2 linked regions of the Prosthecomicrobium sp. N25 genome follow. The protein of the gene in region 1 interacts with the protein of each later gene in a pairwise test. Links are inferred from orthologs where the notes say so. Each region holds a gene or a part of one and is shown on either strand. Other genes may lie near its edges. The genes, in order: ligA and leuS.

Region 1 (14,017 bases):
TCGAGGCTTTCCGCCGGCAGCGGCGCGGAGCCTCCGCTCGGGGTCCCAGGCGGGTGGTGAGAATGGCGCGAAACGGGGTGTACGCCCAGACGACGATCGCCGACACGGTTCGGCTGGTCGGAACAGGGGTTCACAGCGGCGAGCGCGTCTCCCTGGCGCTCCACCCCGCGGACGCCGGCACCGGCATCGTCTTCCTGCGCGGCGACCGGCGCTCCGGTCGCGAGATCGAGATCCGGGCGGACTGGACCAGCGTCTCCGCCACCGAGCTCTGCACCGTCATCGGGGATCCGGCACGCGGCACGGTCGCCACCATCGAGCACCTGATGGCCGCGCTCTCCGGCCTCGGCATCGACAATGTCACGGTCGAGATCGACGGTCCCGAAGTCCCCGTGATGGACGGCAGCGCCCGGGTGTTCGTCGAGGCGATCGAGGGCGTCGGCGTCGAGCCGCTCGCGGAGCGCCGCCGCTACATCAAGGTCCTGAAGCCGATTCGCGTGGAGAGCGGCCATTCCTTCGCGGAGTTGCGTCCGCACGAGGGGACCCGCTTCGAGATCACCATCGACTTCCCGAACACGCTCATCGGCCGGCAGACCTATGCGGCCGACCTGACGGCCAAGACCTTCGTCCGCCATGTCGCCCGGGCCCGGACCTTCGGCTTCGTCTCCGACCTCGAGAAGCTGCTGCCGCTCGGCCTCTGCCGGGGCTCCTCGCTCGAGAACTCCATCGCCATCAAGGACGACCGGGTGCTCAACCCGGAGGGTCTGCGCTACGCCGACGAGTTCGTGCGCCACAAGGCGCTCGACGCGATCGGCGACCTGGCGCTCGCGGGCGGGCCGATCATGGGCCTCTACCGCTCCTACCGGGGCGGCCACCGGCTGAACTTCCAGGCCCTCGCCGCGCTCTTCTCCGACCCGAACGCCTGGTGCATCGTGGAACAGCCCGTGCGGCGCGAGGCTCCCGTCGCCGAGATCGGCGCGGGGCTGCTCGCTCCGGCCTTCGGCCCGGACGTGCGCTGACGATCGCGGCCGACCCGCCGATCGGGACGGCGCCAGTGGCGATCCTCCACCGCCCGTCGCGCGGCCGGGCCTGTGGCACATCCGCCTCGGCCCCGACCCGAAGCAGCCGGCTTCTCCGGATCGCCACAAAAACGGACCAATCCGGACCGAGTGAGGGGCCTCTGCCGCGCTTCGGCTGCCTGCCGGGCGGGCCGGCTGTCCGAAAGCGGTATCTCGGCGACCGGATTTGCTCTAGAAGGCGGCGTCGGGCTCACAGGAACGGTTTCGAGGCATGACGGGTGAAGCGTTGATCATCACGAACCGGACCCCGCGCCTCCGCCCCGTCGCGGCCGTTCTCGTCGCCGTCGCGGCCGGCCTCGGGCTCGCCGCCTGCTCGTCCACGGACGACGGTGCCGACACGACCACGCCGGCGGACGTGCTCTACAACCAGGGCATCGCCGCGATGGCGTCCGGCAAGACCTCGGCGGCGGTCAAGAGCTTCGAGGAGGTCGACCGGCAGCACCCCTATTCGGAGCTCGCCAAGAAGTCGATCCTGCTGCAGGCCTACACGAACTTCGAGAAGGGCTCCTACACGGACGCCATCCAGGCCGCCAAGCGCTTCACGACTCTCTATCCGACCCATCCGGACGCCGCCTATGCGACGTTCCTGATCGGCGAATCCTACTACAAGCAGATCCCCGACATCTCGCGCGACCAGGAACAGACCACGAAGGCGCTCGAGGCCTATACGGAGGTCGTGCAGAAGTTCCCGACCTCGCCCTACGCCAAGGAAGCGCAGAAGAAGCTCGACTTCACGCGCGACCAGCTGGCCGGCAAGGAGATGGACATCGGCCGCTTCTATCTCGCCAAGAAGCAGTACCTGGCGGCCATCAACCGCTTCAAGACGGTGATCTCGCAATACCAGACGACGCGCCATGTCGAGGAGGCGCTGGCGCGTCTCGTCGAGAGCTACTACGCGCTCGGCGTCGTGACGGAGGCGCAGGCGGCCGCGGCCGTGCTCGGGCACAATTTCCCGGACAGTCCCTGGTACAAGGACTCCTACACGCTCCTCAAGACCGGCGGCTACGAGCCGGCCGGGTCGGAGGGAAGCTGGATCACCAAGGCCTTCAAGGGCGTCAAGCTGATCTGAGCCGAGCCGGACGCCTCGCCGCGGGGCGGCGGCGCCGCAGGCCCGCGGACGCCCAGGTTCCTGTTCCGTTCGCGGTCGCGATCTGCTAGACGACTCGGGCGAATCCGTTCGTGGAGGTCGGTCGTCCCGTCATGCTCGCTTCGCTGTCGATCCGCGACATCGTTCTGATCGAACGGCTCGAGATCGACTTCTCGCGCGGGCTCACCGTGCTTACGGGGGAGACCGGTGCGGGCAAGTCGATCCTGCTCGACGCGCTGTCGCTGGCGCTCGGCGGGCGAGGCGACGCCGGGCTGGTGCGCAGCGGAGCAGCCCAGGGACAGGTGACGGCCGTGTTCGACCTGGCGGCCGACCATCCCGCGCGGCGGCTCCTGGCCGACAACGAACTCGACCCGGAGGGCGACCTGATCGTCCGGCGCGTGCAGAGCGCGGACGGGCGGACGCGCGCCTTCGTCAACGACCAGGCGGTCAGCGCCGCGCTGCTGCGGGACCTCGGGGCTCGTCTCGTCGAGATCCACGGCCAGCACGACGACCGGGCGCTGGTCGACGAGCGGGAGCACCGCCGGCTGCTGGATGCCTTCGGGGGCCTGGAGCCGGAGGTCGCCGCCGTCGGCGAGGCCTTCGCGGCGTGGCGCCGGCTCAGCCGCGAGCGGGACCAGGCGCGGGCACGGATCGACGCGGCGCGGCGGGAGGCCGACTACCTGCGCTCGGTGCTCGACGAGCTCGACGCCCTGAAGCCGGAGGAGGGCGAGGAGACCGAGCTCGCCACCCTGCGCCACCGCATGATGCAGGCCGAGAAGGTGGCCGGCGACCTGAAGGAGGCCTTCGACACGCTCGACGGTTCGACCTCGCCGATCCCGACGGTGTCGGGCCTCCTCAGGCGGCTCGAACGCAAGGTGGCGCAGGATGCGCCGGGGCCGATGGAGGCCGTCGTGGCCGCGCTCGGGACGGCGCTCGATGCGCTCGATGAGGCACGGTCGGGGCTCGAGCTGTCGCTTCGCGAGGCCGCGTTCGACCCGCGCGTGCTGGAGCGGACGGAGGAGCGGCTCTTCGCGCTCCGTGCCGCGGCGCGCAAGCACGCCGTGCCGGTCGACGATCTTCCCCGCGTTCGGGCCAGGACGGCGGCGAGCCTGGAGGAACTCGACCACGGGGAGGAACGGCTGGGGCGCCTGACAGAGGAGGCGGAGGCCGCCAGCGGGGTCTATGCGGCGGCGGCGGAGCGCCTCTCCGAGCGGCGGCGGGCGGCGGCCTCGGCGCTGGAGGCGGCGGTCGCGGCGGAGCTGCCGGCGCTGAAGCTCGAGCGCGCGCGCTTCATCGTCGACCTGCAATCGGACGCCAGCCTGGCCGGGGCGGAGGGGAACGACCGGGCGGAGTTCCACGTGCAGACTAATCCGGGCACGCGCGCCGGGCCGATGATGAAGGTCGCCTCCGGGGGTGAGCTCTCGCGCTTCCTGCTCGCCCTCAAGGTTTCGCTGGCCGACCGGGGCTCGGCGCCGACCCTCGTTTTCGACGAGATCGACACCGGCGTGGGCGGGGCGGTCGCGGAGGCGATCGGGCTCAGGCTCGCGCGTCTCGCCGAAAGGGTACAGGTGGTCTCGGTCACGCACGCCCCGCAGGTGGCGGCCCGCGCGGCCTCGCATCTGCTGATCGCCAAGGAGCCCGTGAACGGCGAGCGGGAGGGGGAGGTCAGGGTCGCCACGCGGGTGGTCCCGCTGGAGGCGAAGTCGCGGCGGGAGGAGATCGCCAGGATGCTGGCCGGCGCCGTCATCACGGACGAGGCCCGGGCCGCGGCCGGCCGACTGCTCGCGGGCCGGTAACGGTCCAGGTGCCGCGCAGTTATAAGAACCGATAATACATTGATCTATTGAATTACCAGAATACGTATTCCGGTCTTTTCGATATTTCGCTTATACTGGCGTGTTTTCGCTCCAGAAGATGCACAACATTTCCGCAGTCGATCGGTGGTTTATTTACTATCGGGAAAGTCCGGCGCGGCAATCTTTTCGCAAAACCATTGAGGATGGCGAACGATGGCAAATGCGGTGCAGGTCGACGACGTCTTGTCAGGAGCCATTCGCGCCAAGGATCTCACCGAGGCCAAGATCGCGCAGATCAGGGCGATCACCGGGCGGCTCCGGATCCTGGCGCTCAACGCCATGATCGAGGCGACGCAGGCCGGCGCCCACGGGCGCGGTTTCGCAGTGGTGGCGCAGGAGGTGCGCAACATCTCCACCGAGGTCGAACGGATTTCCGGCTCCTTCGCGAGCGAGCTCGTCTCGGAGATCGCGGCGCTGGAGACTCTGACGCGCCGGATGGCCGAGGACGCGCAGGGGGCTCGGCTGGTTGACCTGGCGCTCAATGCCGTCGAACTGATCGACCGGAACCTCTACGAGCGAAGCTGCGACGTGCGCTGGTGGGCGACCGATTCGGCCGTCGTGGAGGCGCTCGCGGCACCCGGTCCGGAGGCCGGCGCCCATGCCTCCCTTCGCCTCGGCGTCATCCTCGACGCCTATACGGTCTACCTGGACCTCTGGCTGTGCGACATGGACGGTCGGGTGGTCGCCAACGGGCGGCCGGACCGGCACCGGGTGCAGGGCCTGGACGTGCGCGACCGGCCCTGGTTCCAGAAGGGGCGCCTGTTGGCGAGCGGCAACGACTATGCGGTGACGGAGGTCGACGCGGAGCCGGGGCTCGGCCGTGCCCAGGTCGCCACCTATGCGGCGAGCGTGCGGGAGGACGGCGACGCACACGGGCGGCCGCTCGGCATCCTGGCGATCCATTTCGACTGGGAGCCGCAGGCCCGGGCGATCGTGCAGGGGGTGCGCCTGGGGGAGGGCGAGCGCGACCGCACCCGCGTGCTCCTGGTCGACCGCGCACACCGCGTGATCGCGGCCTCGGACGGCCGCGGCCTTCTCACCGAGCGCTTCCCGCTGCGCACCGACGGCGCGCTCTCGGGCAGCTACGGGGAGCCCGGATCGGTGGTCGCCTTCCACCACACGCCCGGCTACGAAACCTACCAGGGCCTCGGCTGGTACGGGGTCATCGTCCAGCGGACGGCGTGACCGCCGCGCCGGCCGCATCGGCTTGAAGCGGGACGGCGGGGCTTCTATCGTCGCGCTCCCGCCGCCGAGGACGACGCGACGCATGCCCAGGCCCGCCCCCCAGATCCCCGTCGACGACCTGACGCCGGCCCAGGCCGAGGCCGAGCTGGCCCGCCTCGCCGCCGAGATCGCCACGCACGACGCGGCCTATTACAGGGAGGACGCGCCGCTCGTCTCGGATGCGGACTACGATGCGCTGAGGCGCCGCAACCTGGCGATCGAGATCCGCTTCCCGGAGCTGAAGCGGCCCGATTCGCCCTCCGAGCGGGTCGGAGCGGGGCCTTCGGAGAAGTTCGCCAAGGTGCGGCACGCGGTGCCGATGCTGTCGCTCGACAATGCCTTCGCGGACCAGGACGTCGTCGACTTCGCCGACCGGGTGCGGCGGTTCCTGCGCCTCGGGGAGGCGGAGGTGGCCTTCACGGCGGAACCCAAGATCGACGGCCTCTCCTGCAACCTCCGCTACGAGGGCGGGCGCCTCGTCTCCGCCGCGACGCGGGGCGACGGCCTGGAGGGCGAGAACGTCACCCTCAACGTGAAGACCATCCCGGACGTGCCCGGCGTGCTGCCCAGGGGCGTGCCGGAGATCGTCGAGGTGCGCGGCGAGGTCTACATGGGCCACGCCGAGTTCGCCAAGCTCAACGAGCGGCAGCGCGAGGCCGGCGACAAGGTCTTCGCCAACCCGCGCAACGCGGCGGCGGGATCGCTGCGGCAGCTCGACTGGCGAATCACCGCGGCGCGGCCGCTGCGCTTCTTCGCCTATGCGTGGGGCGAGATGAGCGCGATGCCGGCCGAGACCCAGATGGGCATGGTGCAGGCCTTCGCGGACTGGGGCTTCGTGATCAACCCGCTCCTCGTGCTGGCGCGCAGCACCGAAGAGCTGCTGGCGCACTACCGGCGGATCGAGGCGTCGCGGGCCTCGCTCGGCTACGACATCGACGGCGTCGTCTACAAGGTGGACCGGCTCGACTGGCAGCAGCGGCTCGGCTTCGTGTCGCGCAGCCCGCGCTGGGCGGTCGCGCACAAGTTCCCGGCCGAGAAGGCGACGACGATCCTGCGCGACATCGAGATCCAGGTCGGCCGGACCGGGGCCCTGACCCCGGTCGCCAAGCTCGAGCCGGTCACGGTTGGAGGCGTCGTCGTCTCCAACGCGACCTTGCACAATCCGGACGAGATCGCGCGCCTCGACGTGCGCAAGGGCGACACGGTCGTGGTCCAGCGGGCCGGCGACGTCATCCCGCAGATCCTCGGGGTCGTGGAGGGGCTGCGGCCGGCGGAGGCGGTGCCCTACGTCTTTCCGTCGGTCTGCCCCTGTCCCCTGCACACCCCGGTCGTCCGCGAGGAGACCGCGACGGGGGCCGAGGGGGCCGTCCGGCGCTGCACGGGCGAGTTCGCCTGCCCGTTCCAGCGACAGGAGCACCTCCGCCACTTCGTGTCGCGGCGGGCCTTCGACATCGAGGGGATCGGGGAGAAGCAGATCGAGTTCTTCTTCTCCGACCCCGACCTGCCGGTGAAGGAGCCCGCGGACCTCTTCACCCTCGCGGAGCGCGACGCGGGCAACCTCAGGAAGCTGAAGGACAAGGAGGGATTCGGAGCGACCTCCGCCGCCAAGCTCTTTGCCGCCATCGACGAGCGGCGGACGATCAGCCTGGAACGGCTCGTCTATGCGCTTGGGATCCGCAACGTGGGCGAGACCACGGCGCGCAGCCTGGCGCGGGCCTACGGATCGTGGGAGGCGTTCCACGCGGCGGCGGTCGCCGTCGCGGCGGGGGACGGGCAGGCGCGCGAGGAGATGGACGCCATCGACCAGATCGGCGAGACGGTGATCGACTCGATCGGACGCTACTTCGCGGAAGAGCACAACCTGCGCATCGTCGAGCGGCTCGTCGAGCAGCTGACCGGCGGCATCCGGGACGCCGAGCAGCCGAAGTCCGACACGGCCGTGGCGGGCAAGACGATCGTCTTCACGGGCACGCTGGAGAAGCTCACGCGCGAGGAGGCGAAGGCGCAGGCGGAGCGGCTCGGCGCCAAGGTGTCGGGCTCGGTGTCGGCGAAGACGGACCTTGTGGTCGCCGGCCCGGGCGCGGGCTCGAAGCTCGCCAAGGCCCGGGAACTCGGCGTGGCGGTGATCGACGAGGACCAGTGGATCGCGCTCACGGGCCGTTAGGTTCCGAGGAGCGCAGGGGTCGCCGCTCGAGACGGTTCGGGGCCTGCTCAGTCCGGGCAATCGCGCGCCGACGACGGATCAGGGCGCTGATAAGTACTACCCACTATCGACTTCGGAAACGGTCGATAACTTCGTTTTTCCGTAGCCCGCCGCTCGAGCCTATGGTTAATCGCAGGTGTACGGAGCGGACGAGGCCGGAAAGTCGAGCTTCCGCACCCTCCGGTTTTCTGCGGGCGACCATTCGATTTCTTATCATGGGTGCTTTTTCCCTATCCCCCCTGCAGCGCGCGGCGCTCGAAGCCGCGGCCCGGTCGCCCCTCAAGGCGTTCCGCCGGGGCTATGCGGCCGACCGGTTCGGGCCGTTCCACCGCATGACGACGATCGCGTCGCTGGAAGCGCGCGGGCTGGTCGAACGGCGACGAACGGGTAGTATCTGTCGTGCCACGCCGGAGGGGTTGGCCCGACTCGCGGCGGCGCGGGATCTCGCGCCGGCAGATGCCTGACGGTTCCCTCGATCCCGCGCAGGCACCGACAGGCGGAGCCCCATGTTCGTCTCCTACGCGCAGAATTTCGAAGACGTTATCCTCAACCGCCTGTTCGCCGACCGGGAGACCGGCACCTACGTGGACGTGGGCGCCTCGCACCCGGTGATCGACAGCGTCACACACGCCTTCTACGAGCGGGGCTGGTCGGGGCTGAACATCGAGCCGCTGCCGGAGCGCATCGCGGAGCTCGACTACGCGCGGCCGCGCGACCGCAACCTGCGGATCGCGGTGGCGGAGGCGGCGGGCACGGCGACCTTCCACGCCTTCCCGAAGTGGCACGGGCTCTCGACTCTCGACCCGGAGGTCGCGGCGGCGATGCGGCGCTGGGGCGACGAGGCGCACCCGGTGGAGGTGACGATCCGGACGCTGTCGGAGGTGCTCGCCGAGGAGAAGGTCGGCGCCATCGACTTCCTGAAGATCGACGTGGAGGGCGCGGAGGGCCGGGTCCTCGCCGGTCTCGACCTGACCCGGTGGCGCCCGGTGGTGATCCTGATCGAGGCCACCTATCCGACCACGTCGGAGCCGAGCCACCACGGCTGGGAGCCCGCGCTCCTCGCCTGCGGCTACCGCTTCGTCCTCTTCGACGGGCTCAACCGCTTCTACCTGCGCGAGGAATCCTCCGAATTCGCCGGACGCTTCAGCCTGCCGCCCAACGTCTTCGACAAATACGTGCGCTGGCAGGATGCCGGCCGCCCACTCGCCCACGAGGCGCATCCGGAGCACCGCTTCGCCCGCCACCTCGCCGACGCTTGGCTCGCCGACATCGGGCAGGTGGACGAGGCGGCGCTGGTGCGGCTCCTCGGGTCCGGCATCCCGCCGCACGCGATGGAGAAGCCGATCACGGCGGAGAGCTTCGCGGACCTGTGGCGGCGGGTGTTCGGCGAAGACGTTCCGGCCGGCGCCGCGGAGGCGGTGGCGGCCAACGACCCTAGGCCGACGGTCGCGGCGACGCTCAAGGGCCTCGTCGCCTCGGAGCGGTTCCGGCGCAAGCGGAGCCGGCTTGCCGGCTGGTGAGCCGGTCCGCCGGCTGGTGAGCCGGGACGGGCTCAGCCGAGGCCGCGCGTGGCCTCCTCCAGGAAGGCGCGGGTCTCCGCGTCGACCAGAGGGCCGACCTCGGCGAGGACACGGGCGTGATAGGCGTCCAGCCATTGCAGTTCGGCGCGGGTGAGGAGTTCCGGCGCGATCAGTCGACGGTCGATCGGCGCGAGGGTGAGGGTCTCGAAGGCCATCATGGGACGGTCGCCGCCGGGGATCTCGGCGGGCTCGGTCACCAGGATCAGGTTCTCGATGCGGATGCCGAAGGCCCCCGTCCGGTAGTAGCCGGGTTCGTTGGAGAGGATCATGCCCGGCTCGAGCGGGACCATGCCGGTCTTGGCGATCCGCTGGGGCCCCTCGTGGACGGAGAGGAAGCTGCCCACGCCGTGGCCGGTGCCGTGGTCGTAGTCGAGGCCCGCCTGCCAGAGCGCGGCGCGCGCGAAGGCGTCCAGATGGCCGCCGGCGGTCCCCTTGGGGAAGCGGGCGGTGGCGATGGCGATGTGGCCCTTGAGCACGCGGGTGAAGCAGGCGCGCATGGTCTCGGTCGGGGTGCCGACCGCGATCGTGCGGGTGATGTCGGTTGTGCCGTCCCGATACTGGGCGCCGGAATCGATCAGGAACAGCGTCCCGGGCTCGACCGGGCGGTTGGTCTTGCGGGTGACGCGGTAGTGCACGACGGCGCCGTTCGGGCCGGAGCCCGAGATGGTGTCGAAGGAGATGTCGACCAGCTCGCCCGTCTCCCGTCGGAACGCCTCGAGCGCCTCGACGACCGCGATCTCGTCCAGGCCGCCCTTCGGCGCCTCGCGGTCGAACCATGCGAGGAAGCGGGCGAAGGCCGCGGCGTCGCGCAGATGGGCGGAGCGGGTGCCGGCGATCTCGGCGGCGTTCTTGCGCGCCTTCGGGAGGATCACCGGGTCCTCGCCCTCGACGAGCTGGCCGCCGGCCTCGCGGATGCGGGTGGCGACCGCGGAGGCGACCCAGGCCGGGTCGATCAGCACCGCGGCCTTGCCGGCCCCCAGCGCCTCGAGGGCGGGGGCGAGGGCCGCGGGCTCCTCGACGTCCGCCAGGTCCTCCAGATGCGCGCGCTCCTCGTTGCCGAGCTTGCGGCCGTCGATGAAGAGGCTCGGCCGGCCGTCGCGGCGGAGGATCGCGAAGGAAAGGGGCAGGGGCGTGTGCGGCACGTCGGCGCCGCGGATGTTGAAGGTCCAGGCGATGGAGTCCGGCTGGGTCAGCACCACCGCGTCCGCGCGGCGCTCCGCCAGGATGCGGCCGAGGCGGGCGAGCTTGTCGGCGGGGGCCTCGCCGGCGAAGTCCAGGGGCTGCAGACGGACGCGGCCGAGCGGCGCGGCGGGCCGGTCCGGCCAGATGGCGTCGACCGGGTTGCCGTCGACGGCCACCAGCGTGGCGCCCGCGCGCTCGGCGGCGCGCTCGAGGGCGCGGACCCCCGCGACCGTATGGAGCCAGGGGTCGTAGCCGAAGCGGGCACCGGCGGGGAGGGCGGTCTCCAGCCAGACGCTCGGCGGGGTCGCGACCAGGTCGACCGGCTCGTAGGCGGCCATGTCCACCTGCTGGCGGACCTGCAGCGTGTAGCGGCCGTCGACGAAGACTGCGGCGCGGTCCCTCAGGACTACGGCGGCGCCGGCGGAGCCCGAGAAGCCGGTCAGCCACTTCAGGCGCTCGGCGGAGGGCGGGACGTATTCGCCCTGGTGCTCGTCGGCGCGCGGAACGATGAAGCCGTCGAGGCCGCGGCGGGCGAGTTCGGCGCGGAGGGCGGCAAGGCGCACGAGGCCGAGGGAGGGGTCGGCGCTGTCGTCGAAGGTCTGGAACATGGGGCGGACCTTAGCGGGGGCCGGACAGGGCGGCAACCGGCTCGGGGCGCACATCGGGCGCTGATCAGCGGCGCCCCTTCTCGAGCACGAGGGCCTGCCAGTCGTCCCGCTCGACGCGGCCGGCGAGCCGAAGGCCGTGGGGCAGCCAGGCCGAGAGGACGCGCGGGGCGTCGCTCCTGCGCAGGCCGGACAGGACGACGGTGGCCCGGGGCGCCAGGGCGCGCGCGACGGGGGCGGCGAGCAGCATGAGGGGGCGGGCGAGGATGTTGGCCACGACCAGGTCGTAGGGGGCCGCCTCGACGAGCCGGCGGGCGCGCATGCCGTCCGCCACCAGGCATTCGACGAGGCCGCCGACGCCGTTCAGGCGCACGTTGGCCTCGGCGATGCGCACCGCCACGGGATCGATGTCGGTGGCGATCACGGGCACGCGCAGGACACGGGCGGCCGCGATCGCCAGGACGGCGGTGCCGGTGCCGAGGTCGAGCGGGCGGACGAAGCGGCGCTTCAGGAACAGGCGGTCCAGGGCGGCCAGGCAGGCCCAGGTGGTCGCGTGGTGGCCGGTGCCGAAGGCGAGCTCCGCGTCGATCTCGATCGACTGGCCGGTCGGCGGGCGCTTGGCCCGGTCGTGTCGGCCATGGACGAAGAAGCGGCCGGCGCGGACGGGCTTGCGGATCTCCTCGCTCATGGCGATCCAGTTCGTCGCGTCGTCGAGGGCGGTCGCCGTGATGGCGAGCCTGTCGGCGACCGGGCCGAGGACAGCGCGGACGGCGGCCTCGGCGGTCTCGGGCTCGTGGTCGAACAGGATCGCGTCGACGGTCCAGATGCCGCTGTAGGCCGGGGTCTCCTCCTGGGTGACCGGATAGCCATCCGCCTCGAAGGCGGTCTCGAGGAGGGCGGCGAGCACGGGTGCGTCGGCGTCGCCGGCTTGGAAGCGGACCTGGACGGTGGGCATGGGCTACTCGCGGATCGGGGCTCGGCCGGCCGCCTTCATGCACGGCGGCGGGCGCCGGGTCCAGCGCCGGGACGGCGGAACTGCAGGGATGCCCATTCCCGGGTCACCAGCCGGCCTTCGAAGATCAAGCCGCGGGCCCGGTAGGCCGAGACGAGGCGGGGCTCCTCGCCGATGCGCAGTCCGGCGATGACGAGCGTCGCGCCCGGGGCCATGAGGGGGACGATCCCGGGAGCGAGCCGGGCGAGGGGGTCGGGCAGGATGTTGGCGAGGACGAGATCGTAGGGCGCGCCGGCCCGGATGCGCGCGTCGCCGAGGCCGTCGGCGAGGAGGGCGGCGAAGCGGCGGGAGACCGCGTTGCCGGCGCGGTTGGCCTCGGCCATGCGCACGGCGACCGGCTCGATGTCCGAGGCGACGACCCGGGCGTCCGGCACCGCGCGGGCCAGCGCCAGGCCGAGGATGCCGGTGCCGGTGCCGAGGTCCAGCACGCGGCGTGGGCGGCGCGCCCGGAGGATCCGGTCGAGACGGGCGAGGCTCAGCCAGGTGGAGGCGTGGTCGCCGGTGCCGAAGGCGGTGGAGGCGGCGATGACGAGGTCGCGGCGGCGGCGTTCGCCCGGCGGGGGGGCGTTGTGGTCGCCGAAGACGCGGAAGGCGCCGGCGATGATCGGGGGCAGGTCCGCGAGGCCGGCCGCGGTCCAGTCCTCCGCCGCGAAGGGACGGACCGTCAGGCCCGCGAGCGCCTCGCGTATCCCGGGAACGCCCTGCTCCAGCGCGCCGGCGAGGCGGTCCGCGAGGGCGTCGCGATCGGGTCGGCCGGTGAACCAGGCCTCGAGCCGCCAGCGTCCCCCGCCGATGTCGAAGGCGCCGGCGGCGTCGGCGCCGGCCCGCTCGTCGTCGCCGAGGCGGTCCGCGACGGCGGTCACCAGCGCGGCCGGGCCCTCCAGCGTGGCGAGGTAGGTGGACACGCGTCGGCCGGCTCCGTCAGCGGGGCTCGCCGGAGCCGCCCGGGGGGATCGCGTCGAGCAGATCCAACTGGGCCTTCAGCGACTCGATCTGGCCGGCGGCGGACAGGACGACCCCGTGGGCGATCTCGGGATCTCCCGACGAGAGATGGCTGTCCGCCGCGGCGAGGAAGCCTTCCAGCCGGTCGAGCGTGGCGCGCATCTTGGAGACGACATCGCGCATGGTGGAACGGTCCTCTGTTCCCTGCGGGGCGGACGTCTGTCCCGTCCCAAATTCGGACATGGCGCGCTTGATGGCGGCCGCGGTGAGTTCGCCCTTCGAGAGAACCCGCAGCCGCGCGCTCGGGTGATAGACCTCGAGCATCTCCTCCGGCGAGAGGTTCGACAGGACGACCACGGGCGGCCCGTTCTCCCGCGCCAGGCTGGCGGCGATGATCTGGGCGGAGCTGTCCGGCCCGACCCAGAAATCGAACACCAGCAGATCGAAGGACTCTGAGGCGAGCCGGCGCTCGGCCTCTGCGATCGAGGGGGCGACCGTGATGCGGCGCGGGTCGAGTCCCGCCTTGCCGGCGTACCAGACGAACAGCTTGGCGTCGGCCGGATCGTCCTCGACCAGGAGAATCGCAGGACCCTTGCCGTCGGGCGAGGGCGGAGCGACGGAGCCCTGGGTGGGGGCCGGCCGGCGGCGGATCGGCATGTGCAGGATCTTGGCGGTGGTCATGGGCGCGCGGTCGCCTCCAGGCTGCGTGTAGAGCGGGTGGGGCAGAGAACGCTGCCGCGCGGGATGACGAGAGAGAAGGTGGAGCCCTCGTCCACCCGGCTCTCGACTTCGATTGTCCAGCCATGGCGACGGGCGGCGGTCGCACAGATGGCGAGCCCGATGCCGGTGCCGGCGTATTCGTCGCGGCTGTGCAGGCGGCGGAAGGGCTCGAAGATGCGGCGCTGGTACTGCATGTCGAAGCCGATGCCGTTGTCGGCCACATCCAGGGAAAGGCCGCGACGGCGGTGCTCGCTGGTGCTCACCCTAATTTCGACTGGGCGGCCGGGCTTGCGGTACTTCACGGCGTTGGCGAGGAGATTTTGGAGGATCTGGCGGACCTGCACCATGTCGCCGCTGACAGCGTGGGCAGGGTCGACGGCGACCTCGACGGTCGCCCCGGCCGCCTCGATGTCGGCGGACAGGTCCCGAACGACGTCGTCGACGAGGGTGGCGAGCGAGATCGGCACGCGCTGGAGTTCCGCGTCCGAGGCACGGAAATAGTGCAGCAGGTCGGTGATCATCGTCTCGGC
Region 2 (14,181 bases), on another replicon or contig:
CCCGAGCTGAAGCGCCTGCGCGAGTCGATCGACAACATCGACGCCGCGCTCGTGCACCTGCTCGCCGAGCGCTTCAAGTGCACCCAGGCGGTCGGCCACCTGAAGGCGACCCATGGGCTGCCCCCCGCCGACCCCGGCCGCGAGGCCGAGCAGATCGCCCGCCTGCGCCGGCTCGCCGCCGACGCCCGGCTCGACCCGGACTTCGCCGAGAAGTTCCTGGCCTTCGTGGTGAAGGAGGTCATCCGCCACCACGAAGCCATCCGCGACTCCCGATCCTGAATTCCAGTCCATCGACTAAGGAGAAGACGCATGTCCCTGAAGATCCGTCTCGCCCGCGGCGGCACCAAGAAGCGGCCCTACTACCGGATCGTCGTCGCCGACGCCCGCTCGCCCCGCGACGGCCGCTTCATCGAGAAGGTCGGCACCTACAATCCGATGCTCGCCAAGGACTCCGCCGAGCGCGTCACGCTCGTCACCGAGCGGCTGCAGCACTGGCTCTCCGTCGGCGCCCAGCCGACCGACCGCGTCCTGCGCTTCCTGTCCGACGCCGGCCTCGCCACCCGCGAGGCGCACAACAACCCCGAGAAGGCCGTGCCGGGCAAGAAGGCCCAGGAGCGCGCCGCCGCCAAGGCCGCCAAGTCGGCCGAAGCCGCCGAGTAAGCGCAGGGGCCCGCCTCTCCCGGCCCGCAACCGATCGACACGTCAGGACCGCCGACCCGCATGGCCGAGAAGCGCATCCTCGTCGGACAGATCGGCGCCGCCCACGGCATCCGGGGCGAGGTGCGGGTGAAGTCCTTCACCGAGCCCATGGAGGCCCTCGCCGACTACGGCCCGCTCGCCTCGGAGGACGGCAGCCGGACCCTGACGGTCCAGCGGCTCCGCCCGAACGACACGGTGCTGGTGGTGAAGTTCCGCGAGGTGCCGGACCGCAACGCCGCCGAGGCGCTGAACGGCACCCGCCTCTTCGTCGACCGCGAGGCCCTCCCCGCGACCGACGACGAGGAGACCTTCTACCACTCGGACCTGATCGGCCTGAGGGCGGAAGACGCGGACGGGACGGTCCACGGGACGATCCTTGCGGTGGCGAATTTCGGCGCGGGCGATCTCCTGGAGATCCAGCCGCCCGAGGGCTCGACCGTCTACCTCCCCTTCACCCGGGCCTTCGCGCCCGTGGTGGACCTGGCCGGCGGCCGCGTCGTGATCGCCCCGCCCGAAGGCCTCTTCGGGGGCGGCTCGGACGAGGCGGAGCCGAAGCCCGCCCCCCGCAAGCGTCGCCGGCACCCGCCGGCGGCCGCGCCGGGGCCGGGCGGGGAGGTGGCGTCGTGACGTTCCGGGCCTCGGTCCTGACGCTCTATCCGGAGATGTTCCCGGGCCCTCTCGGCCTGTCGCTCTCCGGCAAGGCGCTCGCGAACGGCCTCTGGTCGCTCGACGTGGCCGACATCCGGGACTTCGCGACGGACCGGCATCGGAGCGTCGACGACACCCCGGCGGGCGGCGGGCCCGGCATGGTGATGCGCTGCGACGTCACCGCCCGGGCGCTCGACGCGGTGGCGGGTCCAGAGGACCCGAGGCCGCGCCTGCTGATGAGCCCGCGCGGGCGCCCGCTCCGCCAGGATTTCGTCCGCGAGCTCGCGGGCGGCCCCGGCGTGGTGGTGCTCTGCGGCCGCTTCGAGGGGGTCGACGAGCGGCTGATCGAGGGCCGCGCGCTGACCGAGGTCTCGATCGGCGACTACGTCCTCTCCGGCGGCGAGCCGGCCGCGCAGGTGCTCCTCGACGCGGTCGTCCGGCTCCTGCCGGGCGTGATGGGCAAGACCGAGTCCGGCGCGGAGGAGAGCTTCGAGGCCGGGCTCCTGGAATACCCGCACTACACCAGGCCGCAGGTCTGGGAGGGGCGGACGATCCCGGAGGTCCTGACCTCCGGCGACCACGGCCGGATCGCGAACTGGCGCCGCAGGGCGTCGGAGGCGATCACGGCCGAGCGCCGGCCGGACCTCTGGGCGGACCATCGGGCCCGCGAGGGCCGCGAAAGCAAAGCCGCCGGTCCCGGGCCCCGGAGATGACGACGGGGACATGACAAGCGGTCCGACATCGAGTATAGGCAACGCCAACTTCTGAGACAGGTGCACCCATGAACATCATCGATCAGCTCGAAGCCGAGCAGATGTCGGCCATCGCCGAGAAGCGCTCCATCCCGGACTTCGCCCCGGGCGACACGGTCCGCGTCAACGTCCGCGTCGTCGAAGGCAACCGCACCCGCGTGCAGGCCTACGAGGGCGTCTGCATCGCCCGCTCCGGCTCGGGCCTGAACGAGAGCTTCACGGTCCGCAAGATCTCGTACGGCGAGGGCGTCGAGCGCGTGTTCCCCGTCTACACGCCCCTGATCGAGTCCGTCGACGTCGTCCGCCGCGGCAAGGTCCGCCGCGCCAAGCTCTATTACCTGCGCGGCCTGACCGGCAAGGCGGCCCGCATCGTCGAGAAGCAGGACAAGAAGACGGCCTGATCCGTCCCGTCCGCCTCGCGAAGGTTCGATCAAGGCCGGTTCTCCGGCCTTTTTCGTTGTCTGGAGCCGAAGGGGCGCGCGCCATGGATCCTCGTCTCGAAGCCAACCGCCTGAACTGGGACGAGCGCGCCGGCCTGCACGCGACCGACCGGACCGGGTCCTACCGCATCGCCGACGTCCTTGCCGGCCGGTCCAGCCTGCACGCCATCGAAGCGGCGGAGATCGGCGACGTCCGGGGCCTCGACCTGGTCCACCTCCAGTGCCACATCGGCCTCGACACGATCAGCCTCGCCCACTTCGGCGCCCGCGCCACCGGCCTGGACTTCTCGCCCAAGGCCATCGAGGCGGCCCGCGACTTCGCCCGCCGCGCCGGCCGGCCCGACGTGCGCTTCGTCGAGGGCGACGTCTACGCGGCCCCCGACCGGCCCGGCGAGACCTACGACAGGGTCTTCACCGGCTGGGGCGCCCTCAACTGGCTGCCCGACATCGAGCGCTGGGCCGCCGTGGTGGCCCGCCTGCTCCGCCCCGGCGGCTACCTCTACCTGATCGAGAGCCATCCGATCACCTGCGGCGCCCTCGCCGACCGGGACGGCGTGCCGACCCCGACCTATCCCTGGCGGGACCCGCCCGAAAAGCCGGTCGCCAGCGACATGACGCACACCTACACGGGCGACGCCCGGCCGCTCGTCAACACCCGCAACTACGAATGGACCCACCCGATCTCCGAGGTGGTCACCGCGCTCCTCGGCGCCGGCCTCCGCCTCGAGATGCTGCGCGAACACGACCGCGTCGCCTGGAAGGCCTACCCGACCCTGGTCGAGGACGGCGTCGATCTCTGGCGCTTCCCCGCCGGCGGCCCGTCGCTCCCGCTCGCCTATTCGCTCAGGGCGCGGCGGCCCGGCTGACCCCGCCGCCTTCGAGCCGCGCCATCTGCCGGTCGTGGACCCGTCCGAGCGTCGCGACCGCGAGCGTCGCCCCCACGAACGCCAGGAACATGTCCCACTGCGTGTCCCAGGGATCCCCCTGGGTCGCCAGGAAGGAATCCGCGGCGGCGCCGTAGACGAGAGCGCTCCACCACTCGATGAACTCGAAGAAGGCGCTGAAGGCCAGGCAGCAGGCGACCGTAAGGGGCCCGAGCCAGGCCGAGCCCCTGAGCGGCGACCGGCGCGACAGGATCTCGCGCACCAGGATCGCCGGCACGAAGCCCTGCAGGAAATGCCCAAGCCGGTCGTAGTGGTTGCGCGCGAGGTCGAACCAGTCTGCGACCCACAGGCCGAGCGGCACCCGCGCGTAGGTGTAGTGGCCGCCGACGACCAGCACGACGGCGTGCAGCGCCATCAGCCGGTAGAGGAGCGGCGTCAGCGGGAAGACGCGGCGGGTCAGGACCGCGAGCGGCAGGCCGACCAGCACCCAGATCACCTCCAGGACCCAGGTCAGCCGGTCATAGGGCCCGATCCCGGAGACGACCAGGGCCGCGAGGACGCCGGCCGCCAGCACGGTTCCCTCCGCCCGCCCCATCGCGCCCCCACCCGCGGCCGCCGTCAAGCGCCGCTCCCGCCGGGACGCCGCGCCACCAGGTCGACCTCGACGAGCGCCCCCTTGGCGAGCGCGGTCACGCCGATGCAGGTCCGTGCCGGCAGGCGCCCCTCAGCGAAGAAGCGCTTGTAGACGGCGTTGAACGGCGCGTAGTCCCGCTCGAACCGCGTCAGGTAGGCCCGCGCCATGGTGACGTCCGCGAGCGAGAGCCCCAGCCCCGCCAGCACCGTTGCGAGATTCTCCATCACCTGCCGCGTCTGCGCCTCGATCCCCTCCGGCAGCGGATCGTCGGGCCGCCCGGGCACGGTCGGCATCTGCCCGGTGACGAACACCCACCCGTCCACCTCCGTGGCATGGCTGAACGTCGCCACCGGCTCCGGCGCCCCGGCGATCATGTGGAATGCGATGGGCATGGTCACTCCCTCGGTTCGCGCGACTTTGCACGAGAAAGGGCTGCCGTGGCCAGCCGGGGAACCGCAGCGCGCGCCGCCGCGTTCGACGGCACCGCGCCCTCCCAATGGTGCATTGCGGCAGGATGCCGCGCGCGATAGCGTTCCGGGCCCGAAGCATGAACAGGGGGAGACCTCGATGACCTTCCGCCCGCGGCGCAGCGTGCTCTACATGCCCGGCTCGAACGCGCGCGCGCTCGAGAAGGCGAAGACGCTGGAGGCCGACGCGCTGATCCTCGACCTGGAGGACGCGGTCGCCCCGGACGCCAAGGAGCTCGCCCGCGAGCAGGTCTGCCGTGCCGTGCGCGACGGCGGCTACGGCGAGCGCGAGCTCGTCATCCGCATCAACGGCCTCGACACCCCCTGGGGCAAGGCCGATCTCAAGGCCGCCGCGGCGGCCGGGCCGCACGCGATCCTGGTCCCGAAGGTGAGCTTCGCCGAGGACATCCACCAGGTCGGCGACTTCCTGGACATGAACGGCGCGCCCTCCGAGACCCGCATCTGGGCCATGATGGAGACCCCGATGGGGATCCTCAATGCCGCCCCGATCGCCGCCGCGGTCGGCGTGCCGGCCGGCCGGCGCTTCGCCGCCATGGTGCTCGGCACCAACGACCTCGCCAAGGAGACCCGCGCCCGCCTCGTCAAGGGCCGGCTGCCCATGATCACCTGGCTGTCCCTGACCGTGCAGGCCGCCCGCGCCCACGGCCTCGACGTGATCGACGGCGTCTACAACGACTTCGACGACCTGGAGGGCTTTCGCGAGGAATGCGCCCAGGGCCGCGATCTCGGGATGGACGGCAAGACGCTGATCCACCCCAGGCAGATCGCCGTCGCCAACGAGGTCTTCTCGCCCTCCGCCACCGAGGTCGCCTGGGCCGAGAAGATCGTCGCCGCCTTCGCGCTGCCCGAGAACGCCGGCAAGGGCGTCATCACGGTCGAGGGCCGGATGGTCGAGCTGCTGCATGCCGAGATGGCCAAGCGCACCCTGGCGGCCGCCCGCGGCCTGACCGCCACCCCGGCCGCGGCGTGATTCGCGGGGCTTGACCCGGCCCCGACGGTGCCCGAGGCTGCGCGCCGCCCGTCCCCTTCGCCGAGTGTCCGATGAAGCTCTACCGATATCTGACCGGCCCCGACGACGCCGCCTTCTGCAAGCGCGTCACCGCCGCCCTGAACAAGGGCTGGGACCTCGCCGGTCAGCCGACCCTGACCTTCGACCCCGTCAAGGGCCGCGTCATCTGCGGCCAGCCGATCGTCAAGGAGGTCCCCGGGGTCGACTACACGGACGACGTCGTCCTCTCCGACCACTGACTCCGGCCTCGGCCGGCCCCGCTCACGAGTGGGTGGCCAGCCAGGCGGCGATCTTGGTGCGGATGTCGGCCGCGATCTGGGTCGCCGCCCGGTTCTCCGCGTCGCGCTGCGCCCGCACGTTGGCGAAGCGCTGCTGGGAGAAGTCGTAGGACGCGTTGGCGAAGCTGTTGCCGGTCAGGATCGTCGTGCCGGAGGCGAGATCGACGAGCGTGAAGCTGGCATTGAGCTGCACCAGGTAGGCCGCCGGCGTGCTCTCCGTCCGCTCGATGCCGACCGGGATCGAGCTGTCCGTGACGCGCAGGTCGAGCCTGTAGGCCGGCTTGGCCGGCTCGCCCCCGCCGTAGAAGGCGAACACCAGCTCGTTGCGGACCCTCTGGCTGACGCGGCTGTCCACGAGCTTCAGGTCGATCGAGGCGAGGCGCGCGACCGTCGTGTCGCCGGCCGCCGTGGTGCCGTAGAGCGGTCGGATGTCCGAGCAGGCGCCAAGCGCCAGGGCCGCGGCCAGCAGGGCTGCGGGACCTGCGAGGCGGCGGGGTCGGACGGTCCGGTCAGGCCACCACATTCACGATCCTCTGCGGCACCACGATCACCTTCTTGGGCGGATTGCCGCCGAGCGCGGCCACCACCGCGTCGAGCGCCAGCGTCGCGGCCCGCACCTCAGCCTCGCCCGCCTCGCGCGCCACAGTCAACTCCGCCCGCTTCTTGCCGTTGATCTGCACCGGCAGCACGATCGTGTCGTCGACCGTCAGCGTCCGGTCCGCCACCGGCCAGCCCAGGGTGGCGATCAGCCCCTCGCGGCCCATCGCCTGCCAGCATTCCTCGGCGAGATGCGGCATCATCGGCGCGATGATCCGCACCAGGATGTCGAAGGCCTCGTGGAGGGCCGCCGCGAGCCCCGGATCCGAGCCGGCCCCGCCATCCGCGAGCGCCTTCTGGAGCGTGTTGGCGAGCTCGTAGATGCGCGCGACCGCCCGGTTGAACGCCAGCTTCTCGATGTCGTCCTCGACCGCCACCAGGGTCTTGTGCGCCGCCTTGCGCACCGCCAGACCCGCCGCCGAGAGGTCGGCCGGAAGTGCCGGCGCGCCGCCGGACACGAAGGGCAGGGCCTCGCCGACCATCCGCCAGATCCGCTGCACGAAGCGGTGCGCGCCCTCGGCCCCGGCCTCCGTCCAGATCACGTCGCGCTCCGGCGGGCTGTCGGACAGCATGAACCAGCGCGCCGTGTCCGCGCCCCAGCCGCCGATGATCTCCGACGGGTCCACCGTGTTCTTCTTGGACTTCGACATCTTCTCGATGCCGCCGATCTCGACCGGCCCGCCCGTCGCCTTCAGCCGGGCGGAGCGCTTGCCGTCCGCCTCCGTGATCTCGACCTCCGCGGGCGACACCCAGGCGCCGTCCGGCCCCCGGTAGGTCTCGTGCACCACCATGCCCTGGGTGAACAGCCCCGCGAAGGGCTCGTCCAACCCCGCATGCCCGGTCGCCCGCATGGCGCGGGTGAAGAAGCGCGAGTAGAGCAGGTGCAGGATCGCGTGCTCGATCCCGCCGATATACTGGTCGACCGGCAGCCAGCCGTCGACCGCCGAGCGGGTCGTCGGCGCGGTCTCGTTCCACGGGTCGGTGAAGCGCGCGAAGTACCAGGACGAGTCCACGAAGGTGTCCATCGTGTCCGTCTCGCGCCGCGCCCGCCCCCCGCAGGACGGGCAGGCGACGTGCTTCCACGTCGGGTGGTGGTCGAGCGGGTTGCCGGGCCGGTCGAAGGTCGCGTCCTCGGGCAGCCGCACCGGCAGATCCTGCTCCGGCACGGGTACCACCCCGCAGGCCTCGCAGTGGATCATCGGGATCGGGCAGCCCCAGTAGCGCTGGCGGGAGATCAGCCAGTCGCGCAGGCGGTAGTTCACCTGCCGGGTGCCCTGCGGGGCGCCGTGCAGGTCCGTCGTCTCCAGCCGCCGCGCCACCGCCTCCTTGGCGGCCTCGATCGGGAGCCCGTCCATGAAGGCGGAGTTGAACAGCGTCCCGTCCCCGTCATAGGCCGTGTCGTCGATCGTGAAGCTGGTAGGATCGGCCGCCGGCGGCAGCACGACCGGGATGACCTTCAGCCCGTACTTGCGGGCGAAGTCCAGGTCGCGCTGGTCGTGCGCCGGGCAGCCGAAGATGGCGCCGGTGCCGTAGTCCATCAGGATGAAGTTGGCGACATAGACGGTGAGCTCCACCTCCGGCAGGAACGGATGGCGGACCTTCAGGCCCGTGTCGTAGCCCTCCTTCTCGGCCGTCTCCAGGACCGCCACGGACGTGCCCATCTGCCGGCACTTCTCCTGGAAGGCGGCGAGGCCGGGGTCCTGCGCCCCGCAGGCCTTCGCCAGCGGATGGTCGGGCGCGATCGCCATGAAGCTCGCGCCGAACAGCGTGTCGGCCCGCGTCGTGAAGATCTCCAGCGTCCGGTCGCCGTTCGGCGCCGGCTCGACGAGCTCGAAGCGGACCCGCATGCCCTCCGACTTGCCGATCCAGTTGCGCTGCATCAGGCGCACCTTGTCGGGCCAGCGGTCCAGCGTGTCGAGCGCGGACAGGAGCTCGTCCGAATAGGCCGTGATCCTGAATTTCCACTGCTCCAGCTCGCGCTGCTCGACGACCGCGCCGGAGCGCCAGCCGCGGCCGTCGACCACCTGCTCGTTGGCGAGCACGGTCATGTCGACCGGGTCCCAGTTCACCTTCGACTTGGAGCGGTAGACCAGCCCGGCCTTGAAGAAGTCCGTGAACATCTTCTGCTGGTGCCGATAGTAGCTCGGGTCGCAGGTCGCCACCTCGCGCGCCCAGTCCAGGGAGAGCCCCATCGACTTCAGCTGCGCCTTCATGGTGGCGATGTTCTCGTAGGTCCATTTGGCCGGGTGGACCTTGTTCTGGATGGCGGCGTTCTCGGCCGGCAGCCCGAAGGCGTCCCAGCCCATCGGGTGCAGCACGTTGAAGCCGCGGGCCCGCTTGTAGCGTGCCACCACGTCGCCCATGGTGTAGTTGCGCACGTGCCCCATGTGGATGCGCCCCGACGGATAGGGAAACATCTCGAGCACGTAGTATTTGGGCCGCGGATCGTCGTTGAGCGTCCGGAACACCTCGGCCGCCTCCCAGGCCCTCTGCCACTTCGGTTCCGCCTCGCGGGGATTGTAGCGCTCGCTCGCCATGGGATCTGCCGGTCGCCTTCGGGTCTGGACGGGGTCGGTGCCGCGCGGCTCCGTCGCGCGCGGGAAGCGGGCGACCTTCACCAGAAAGGCCGTATAACGTCAACAGCGATGCGTCGCCCCGCGGCGCCGGTTCTGCTATGCGGAGCCGAATCGCCCGCCCTTCAGGATGGACGCGAATGGTTGACGCCGCCGAAAGACTTGCCGAGATCCGCAACCGCATCGCCCGCGCCGAGCGCACCCACGCACGTGCGCCGGGGTCCGTCACCCTGGTTGCGGTCTCCAAGACCTTCGACGCCGACGCGATCCGGCCCGTGATCGCCGCCGGCCAGCGGGTCTTCGGCGAGAACCGCGTCCAGGAGGCCAAGGCCAAGTGGCCGGCGCTGCGCGAGGAGACGCCCGGGATCGAGCTCCACCTGATCGGCCCGCTCCAATCCAACAAGGCACGGGAGGCCGTCGAACTCTTCGACGTGATCCACACCGTCGACCGGGAGAAGATCGCCGCCGCGCTCGCCGAGGAGATGCGCCGCCTGGGCCGGTCGCCGCGTCTGCTCGTGCAGGTCAACACGGGCCTCGAGCCCCAGAAGGCCGGCATCGACCCGCGCGAGGCGGTCGCCTTCGTGGAGCGCTGCCGCACTGCCCATGGTCTCGCCATCGCGGGTCTGATGTGCATCCCGCCCGTCGAGGACCAGCCCGGTCCCCACTTCGCACTTCTGGAGAAGCTCGCCCGCGAGGCCGGGGTCGGGCTCCTGTCCATGGGCATGTCGTCGGACTTCGAGACCGCCATCCAGTTCGGGGCGACCCACGTCCGTGTCGGCAGCGCCATCTTCGGCGCCCGCTGACAACCCTGGATCGCACGATTTTTGATTCGGAATCGAAATAGTCGACCGCCTGGGAGTCTCCAGGACGCCCGATCGCCATCCGGTCCGACCCGAGACACCCGCCGGCAGGAATGCCCGCCAGCGGCCTTCCCAGCGGCTCCGGCCGAAACCGGGCTCGCCCGGGCGGCCTAGAGGACGGCCATCACGGCCCGCCGCCCCGCGGCCGCCAGCAGGCGGCGCATGACCGGCAGGTCGACCGCGACGCAGCCCGCCGTCGGCCGTCTGTCCGGGCGGGTCAGGTGCAGGAAGATGGCGCTCCCCCGGTTGAGGCTCCGGCGCGAGACGTTCCAGTCGAGCACCACGACGATGTCGTAGACGGCGTCCTGCCGCGCCATCGCCTCGTGGGACGGCCCGAACGGCAGCCGGACCGGCCGGTTGTAGCGCCCGTCCGCCGGGTCGTCGCACCAGCCGTCCTCGGGGCGGATCGCCCGCACGGGAAGGCCGGTCCGTGGGCGGGGAATCCGGTCGGCGCGATAGCGGAGCGCGACCAGCCGCATGGTGGCCGCCGGCGTCGCCCCGTCCCCCTCGCGCTTGAAGCGGGTGATGCCGGAGCGGCCGAGCCGGCACGGCACGGTCGCGCCCCCGAGGGTCAGGAGCCCTTCCGTCGGGTGCCCGGGCCTCGGCCGGATGCGAATCACCTTGGGCGGAACGGCGGGACGGCGCATGGTCGTGGTCCAGTCTCGGGGGCGGCGGCCGGGATGCCGCCCAGGGTTCTGCAGGAATTTCCCAAGTCGAATCCGGCTGTTCCGGCGCGCTCCCGAGGTCGCGCCCAGGCGAAGGCGGGGTGCCGGCCCGGTCCGAACCGCGGTTCTTGCGCTGCGGCGCGAAGGATGGTCTTCTGCTTCGAGGTCGACAAGCCCTTGCCGAAACAAGGACAACGGTCATATCGGCGACGGGCGGACTGTAGGACGGGACCCATGGCTGCGCGCAAGATCCTCATCTGTGACGACGACACCGACCTGCGGGAAGGTCTCGTCGAGCAGCTGTCGTTGTACGAGGAATTCGAGACCGCCCAGGCCGACACGGCCGCCAAGGGCGTGCAGATGGCGCGCAACGACCACGTCGACCTGCTCATCATGGACGTCGGCCTGCCCGACATGGACGGGCGCGAGGCGGTCAAGATCCTGCGCAAGAACGCCTTCAAGGCGCCGATCATCATGCTGACCGGCCACGACACGGACAGCGACACCGTGCTCGGCCTGGAGGCGGGCGCCAACGATTACGTGGCGAAGCCCTTCAAGTTCGCCGTCCTGCTCGCCCGCATCCGCGCGCACCTGCGCCAGCACGAGCAGACCGAGGACGCCACCTTCACGATCGGGCGCTACACCTTCCGCCCCTCCGCCAAGCTGCTGCTCGACGAGAAGGGCTCCAAGGTGCGGCTGACCGAGAAGGAGACCGCGATCCTCAAGTATCTCTACCGCGCGGGCGAGCGCCCCGTGTCGCGCGACGTCCTGCTGCACGAGGTCTGGGGCTACAATTCCGGCGTCACCACCCACACGCTGGAGACCCACATCTACCGGCTCCGGCAGAAGATCGAGCGCGACCCGTCGAGTGCCGAACTGCTGGTCACCGAGTCCGGCGGCTACAAGCTGGTGCCGTGACGGGCGCGCGCCGCTCCCGCCGGACGCGGCGGCCCGCCCGATTTCCCTTGACGTGCGGCGGCCGCGGCGGGAAAGCCGGAAGGCCATGACGCTCGAGCGCGACATCCAGGTCTTGCAGGAGGTGCCCTTCCTGGCCGGCGTGCCGGCGGAACCCCTGCGCCTCATCGCCTTCAGCGCGGAGCGGCGCGAGCTGGCCGCCGGCGAGATCCTGTTCCGGGAAGGCGAGGCGGCCGACGGCGCCGCCCTGGTCATGGGCGGCCGCATCGATCTGCGGCACGACCGGGAGGACGGCCCCGCGACGGTGCTGACCGCCGGCCCCGGCACCCTGCTCGGCGAACTCGCCCTTCTGGTGGAGACGCGCCGTCCCGCGACTGCGGTCGCGGCCGGTCGCGCCGTCACGCTCCTGATCACCCGCCGCATGTTCCGGCGGGTCCTGGAGGAGTACCCGGACGTGACGCTGACCCTGCAGCAGCGCGTGGCCGAGCGCCTGACCGCCCTCGGCCCGAACCTCGGCAGCCTCGCGGCGCGCCTCGAGGCCCTCGACCGCGACTAGACACGGCGAGGCCTCGCGGGCGGCGAAGCCGCCCGTTCAGGCGAGGAGCCGCTCCATGACGCGCACGAGCCGACGCCCGAAATCCGCCGGGTCGTCGGGCGTGTCCCCGTCCAGGATGCGCGCCTGCCCGTGCAGCAGCACGGCCGCGTCCCGCATCAGCGACTTGTCGGCGTCCGCCAGGTGCCGCGCCATGGCGGCGACCAGCGCATGGTTGGGGTTGATCTCCAGCACGGGCTTCGAGAAGCCGCCGCCCGCCGCCTGGCTGCGCGCCAGGATCTTCTCGAAGGCCCGGTCGGGGCCGAAGTCCGGGGCGACCAGGCAGGCCGGGCTCTCGGCGAGCCGCGTCGACTTGCGCACGTCTCCGACCTTGTCGCCGAGCGTCTCCTTGACGAAGGCCACCACGGTGGCGATGGCGGCGTCGCGCGGCGCGTCCTCCTCCGGGGACTTGTCGTCCGCCGGCAGAGGAATGGCGTCGAGGTCGGCCGCCCCCTGGGTGATCGACTGGAACGGCTTGCCCTCGTAGCCGAGCGCGGTGCGCACCCAGAAGGCGTCGACCGGGTCGGTCAGCAGCAGCACTTCCACGCCGCGCGCCCGGAAGCCCTCCAGGTGCGGGCTCGCCGCCGCGCGCTCGGGGCTGTCGGCGAGCACGTAGAAGATCCGGGTCTGGTTCTCCTTGAGGTCCTTGACGTAGTCGGCGAGCGAGCGCCAGCCGTCGCCGGACGTCGTCGTGCGGAACCGGGCGACCTTGAAGATCTCATCCCGCCGCTCGGGGTCCTCGTAGAGCCCCTCCTTGATGACGGGTCCGAACGCCTCCCAGACGGTGGTCCAGGTCTCCGGCTCCTTCTCGGCTGTCCTGGCGAATTCGGACAGGATCCGGCCGACCACGCCCTTGCGGATCGCCTCCAGCAGGGGATTGGACTGCAGCATCTCGCGCGAGATGTTGAGCGGCAGGTCCTCGCTGTCGATCACGCCGCGCACGAAGCGCGCCCAGGCGGGCAGGACCTCGACCTCGTCGGAGATGAAGATGCGCCGCACATAGAGCTTCACGCGGCCCTTGCGCGCCGGGTCGAAGAGGTCGAACGGCTTCATGGAGGGCACGAAGAGCAGAACGGAGTATTCCGTGCGGCCCTCGGCGCGATAGTGCAGGGTCAGCGCCGGCTCGTCCCACTGGCCCGAGACGTTGCCGTAGAACTCCGCGTACTCTTCCTTCTTGATCTCCGACTTTGGCCGCGTCCACAGGGCCGACCCGTCCGTCAGCTCCCGCGAGGCCGGCTCCCCGGCCTTGCCGAACCGGATCGGCACGGGCACGTGCGCCGAATAGGCGCGCACGATACGTTCGATGGTGGCTTCTTCGGCGTAGTCCTTGCTCTCCTCGGCGAGGTGGAGCACGACCCGGGTCCCGCGCGCCGGCGCGTCCTCGAGCGCCAGCGGCGCCACCGAGAAGCTGCCCTGCCCGTCGGACGTCCAGGACCAGGCCTCTTCGGCGCCGGCCTTGCGGCTGGCGACCTCGACTGTCTCGGCCACCATGAAAGCCGAGTAGAAGCCGACCCCGAACTGCCCGATCAGGCGCGAGCCGTCCTTCGCGGCCCCTGCCGCCTCCAGGAAGGCCCGCGTGCCGGAGCGTGCAATGGTGCCGAGATTGTCGATCAGCTCCTCGCGGCTCATGCCGATGCCGTTGTCGGAGACCGTCAGGCGGCGGCCGCCCGGGTCGGCCTCGATGGTAATTTCCAGCGCGGCGCCGTCGGCGAGCAGCGCGGGCTCGGACACGGCCTGCCAGCGCAGTTTCTCGCAGGCGTCGGCGGCGTTCGATACCAGCTCGCGCAGGAAGATGTCGCGGTTGGAATAGACCGAATGAACCATCAGGTGCAGGAGGCGCGCGACCTCCGCCTGGAACGCATGCTGTTCGGCGGGCTTTTCCATCGTTTCGGCTGTCATGGTTCGATCGTCTTGAGGGAAGGCTGGAACCGATGCGCCTCGGACCGGCGCGGCTCAGATATCGGCGCCTGCCGCCGGCAATTCAAGCCGTTCGGGAAGGCCGGGCACGCACCGGCCCGAAGCGGTCCCCGGGCCCGCAGGCCTCACTAAAATTGTAGTAGCGTGAGATGCGTATCAGGAGTAATACCTGCGGGGCGAACCGGCAAATTTTTCCTGTAGATAAATCCATTGAATGAGACATCCTCCCG

The links.
Region 2: the proteins of ligA (region 1) and leuS interact in binary tests that used the Escherichia coli proteins (3 or more experiments, as listed by UniProt). The link is inferred for Prosthecomicrobium sp. N25 from one-to-one orthologs.

The regions. Positions count from the first base shown.
Region 1 is NZ_JBBCAT010000005.1:133,505-147,521, forward strand. The notes cover bases 4,882-7,846. They hold ligA (NAD-dependent DNA ligase LigA), read left to right. Parts: upstream 4,882-5,286; coding sequence 5,287-7,407; downstream 7,408-7,846. Other genes in these bases: WBG79_RS25095 (methyl-accepting chemotaxis protein), read left to right, coding at 4,882-5,204; WBG79_RS25105 (hypothetical protein), read left to right, coding at 7,662-7,846. Outside these bases: lpxC (UDP-3-O-acyl-N-acetylglucosamine deacetylase), read left to right, coding at 63-1,016; WBG79_RS25085 (outer membrane protein assembly factor BamD), read left to right, coding at 1,288-2,145; DNA repair protein RecN, read left to right, coding at 2,277-3,959; more of WBG79_RS25095, read left to right, coding at 4,173-4,881; more of WBG79_RS25105, read left to right, coding at 7,847-7,910; WBG79_RS25110 (FkbM family methyltransferase), read left to right, coding at 7,953-8,966; WBG79_RS25115 (aminopeptidase P family protein), read right to left, coding at 8,999-10,816; WBG79_RS25120 (50S ribosomal protein L11 methyltransferase), read right to left, coding at 10,881-11,768; WBG79_RS25125 (50S ribosomal protein L11 methyltransferase), read right to left, coding at 11,804-12,730; WBG79_RS25130 (hypothetical protein), read right to left, coding at 12,747-13,448; WBG79_RS25135 (sensor histidine kinase), read right to left, coding at 13,445-14,017. UniProt on the Escherichia coli protein: DNA ligase that catalyzes the formation of phosphodiester linkages between 5'-phosphoryl and 3'-hydroxyl groups in double-stranded DNA using NAD as a coenzyme and as the energy source for the reaction.
Region 2 is NZ_JBBCAT010000002.1:235,471-249,651, reverse strand. What follows is about bases 6,142-9,270. They hold leuS (leucine--tRNA ligase), read right to left. Parts: upstream 8,967-9,270; coding sequence 6,342-8,966; downstream 6,142-6,341. Other genes in these bases: WBG79_RS15935 (YggS family pyridoxal phosphate-dependent enzyme), read left to right, coding at 9,143-9,270; lptE (LPS assembly lipoprotein LptE), read right to left, coding at 6,142-6,355. In the rest of the region: WBG79_RS15995 (chorismate mutase), read left to right, coding at 1-279; rpsP (30S ribosomal protein S16), read left to right, coding at 310-660; ribosome maturation factor RimM, read left to right, coding at 721-1,326; tRNA (guanosine(37)-N1)-methyltransferase TrmD, read left to right, coding at 1,323-2,060; WBG79_RS15970 (class I SAM-dependent methyltransferase), read left to right, coding at 2,584-3,405; WBG79_RS15965 (DUF2238 domain-containing protein), read right to left, coding at 3,383-4,045; WBG79_RS15960 (RidA family protein), read right to left, coding at 4,042-4,443; WBG79_RS15955 (HpcH/HpaI aldolase/citrate lyase family protein), read left to right, coding at 4,625-5,515; WBG79_RS15950 (DUF1737 domain-containing protein), read left to right, coding at 5,587-5,793; more of lptE, read right to left, coding at 5,816-6,141; more of WBG79_RS15935, read left to right, coding at 9,271-9,805; WBG79_RS15930 (L,D-transpeptidase family protein), read right to left, coding at 9,973-10,509; WBG79_RS15925 (response regulator transcription factor), read left to right, coding at 10,762-11,445; WBG79_RS15920 (cyclic nucleotide-binding domain-containing protein), read left to right, coding at 11,531-11,998; molecular chaperone HtpG, read right to left, coding at 12,035-13,933.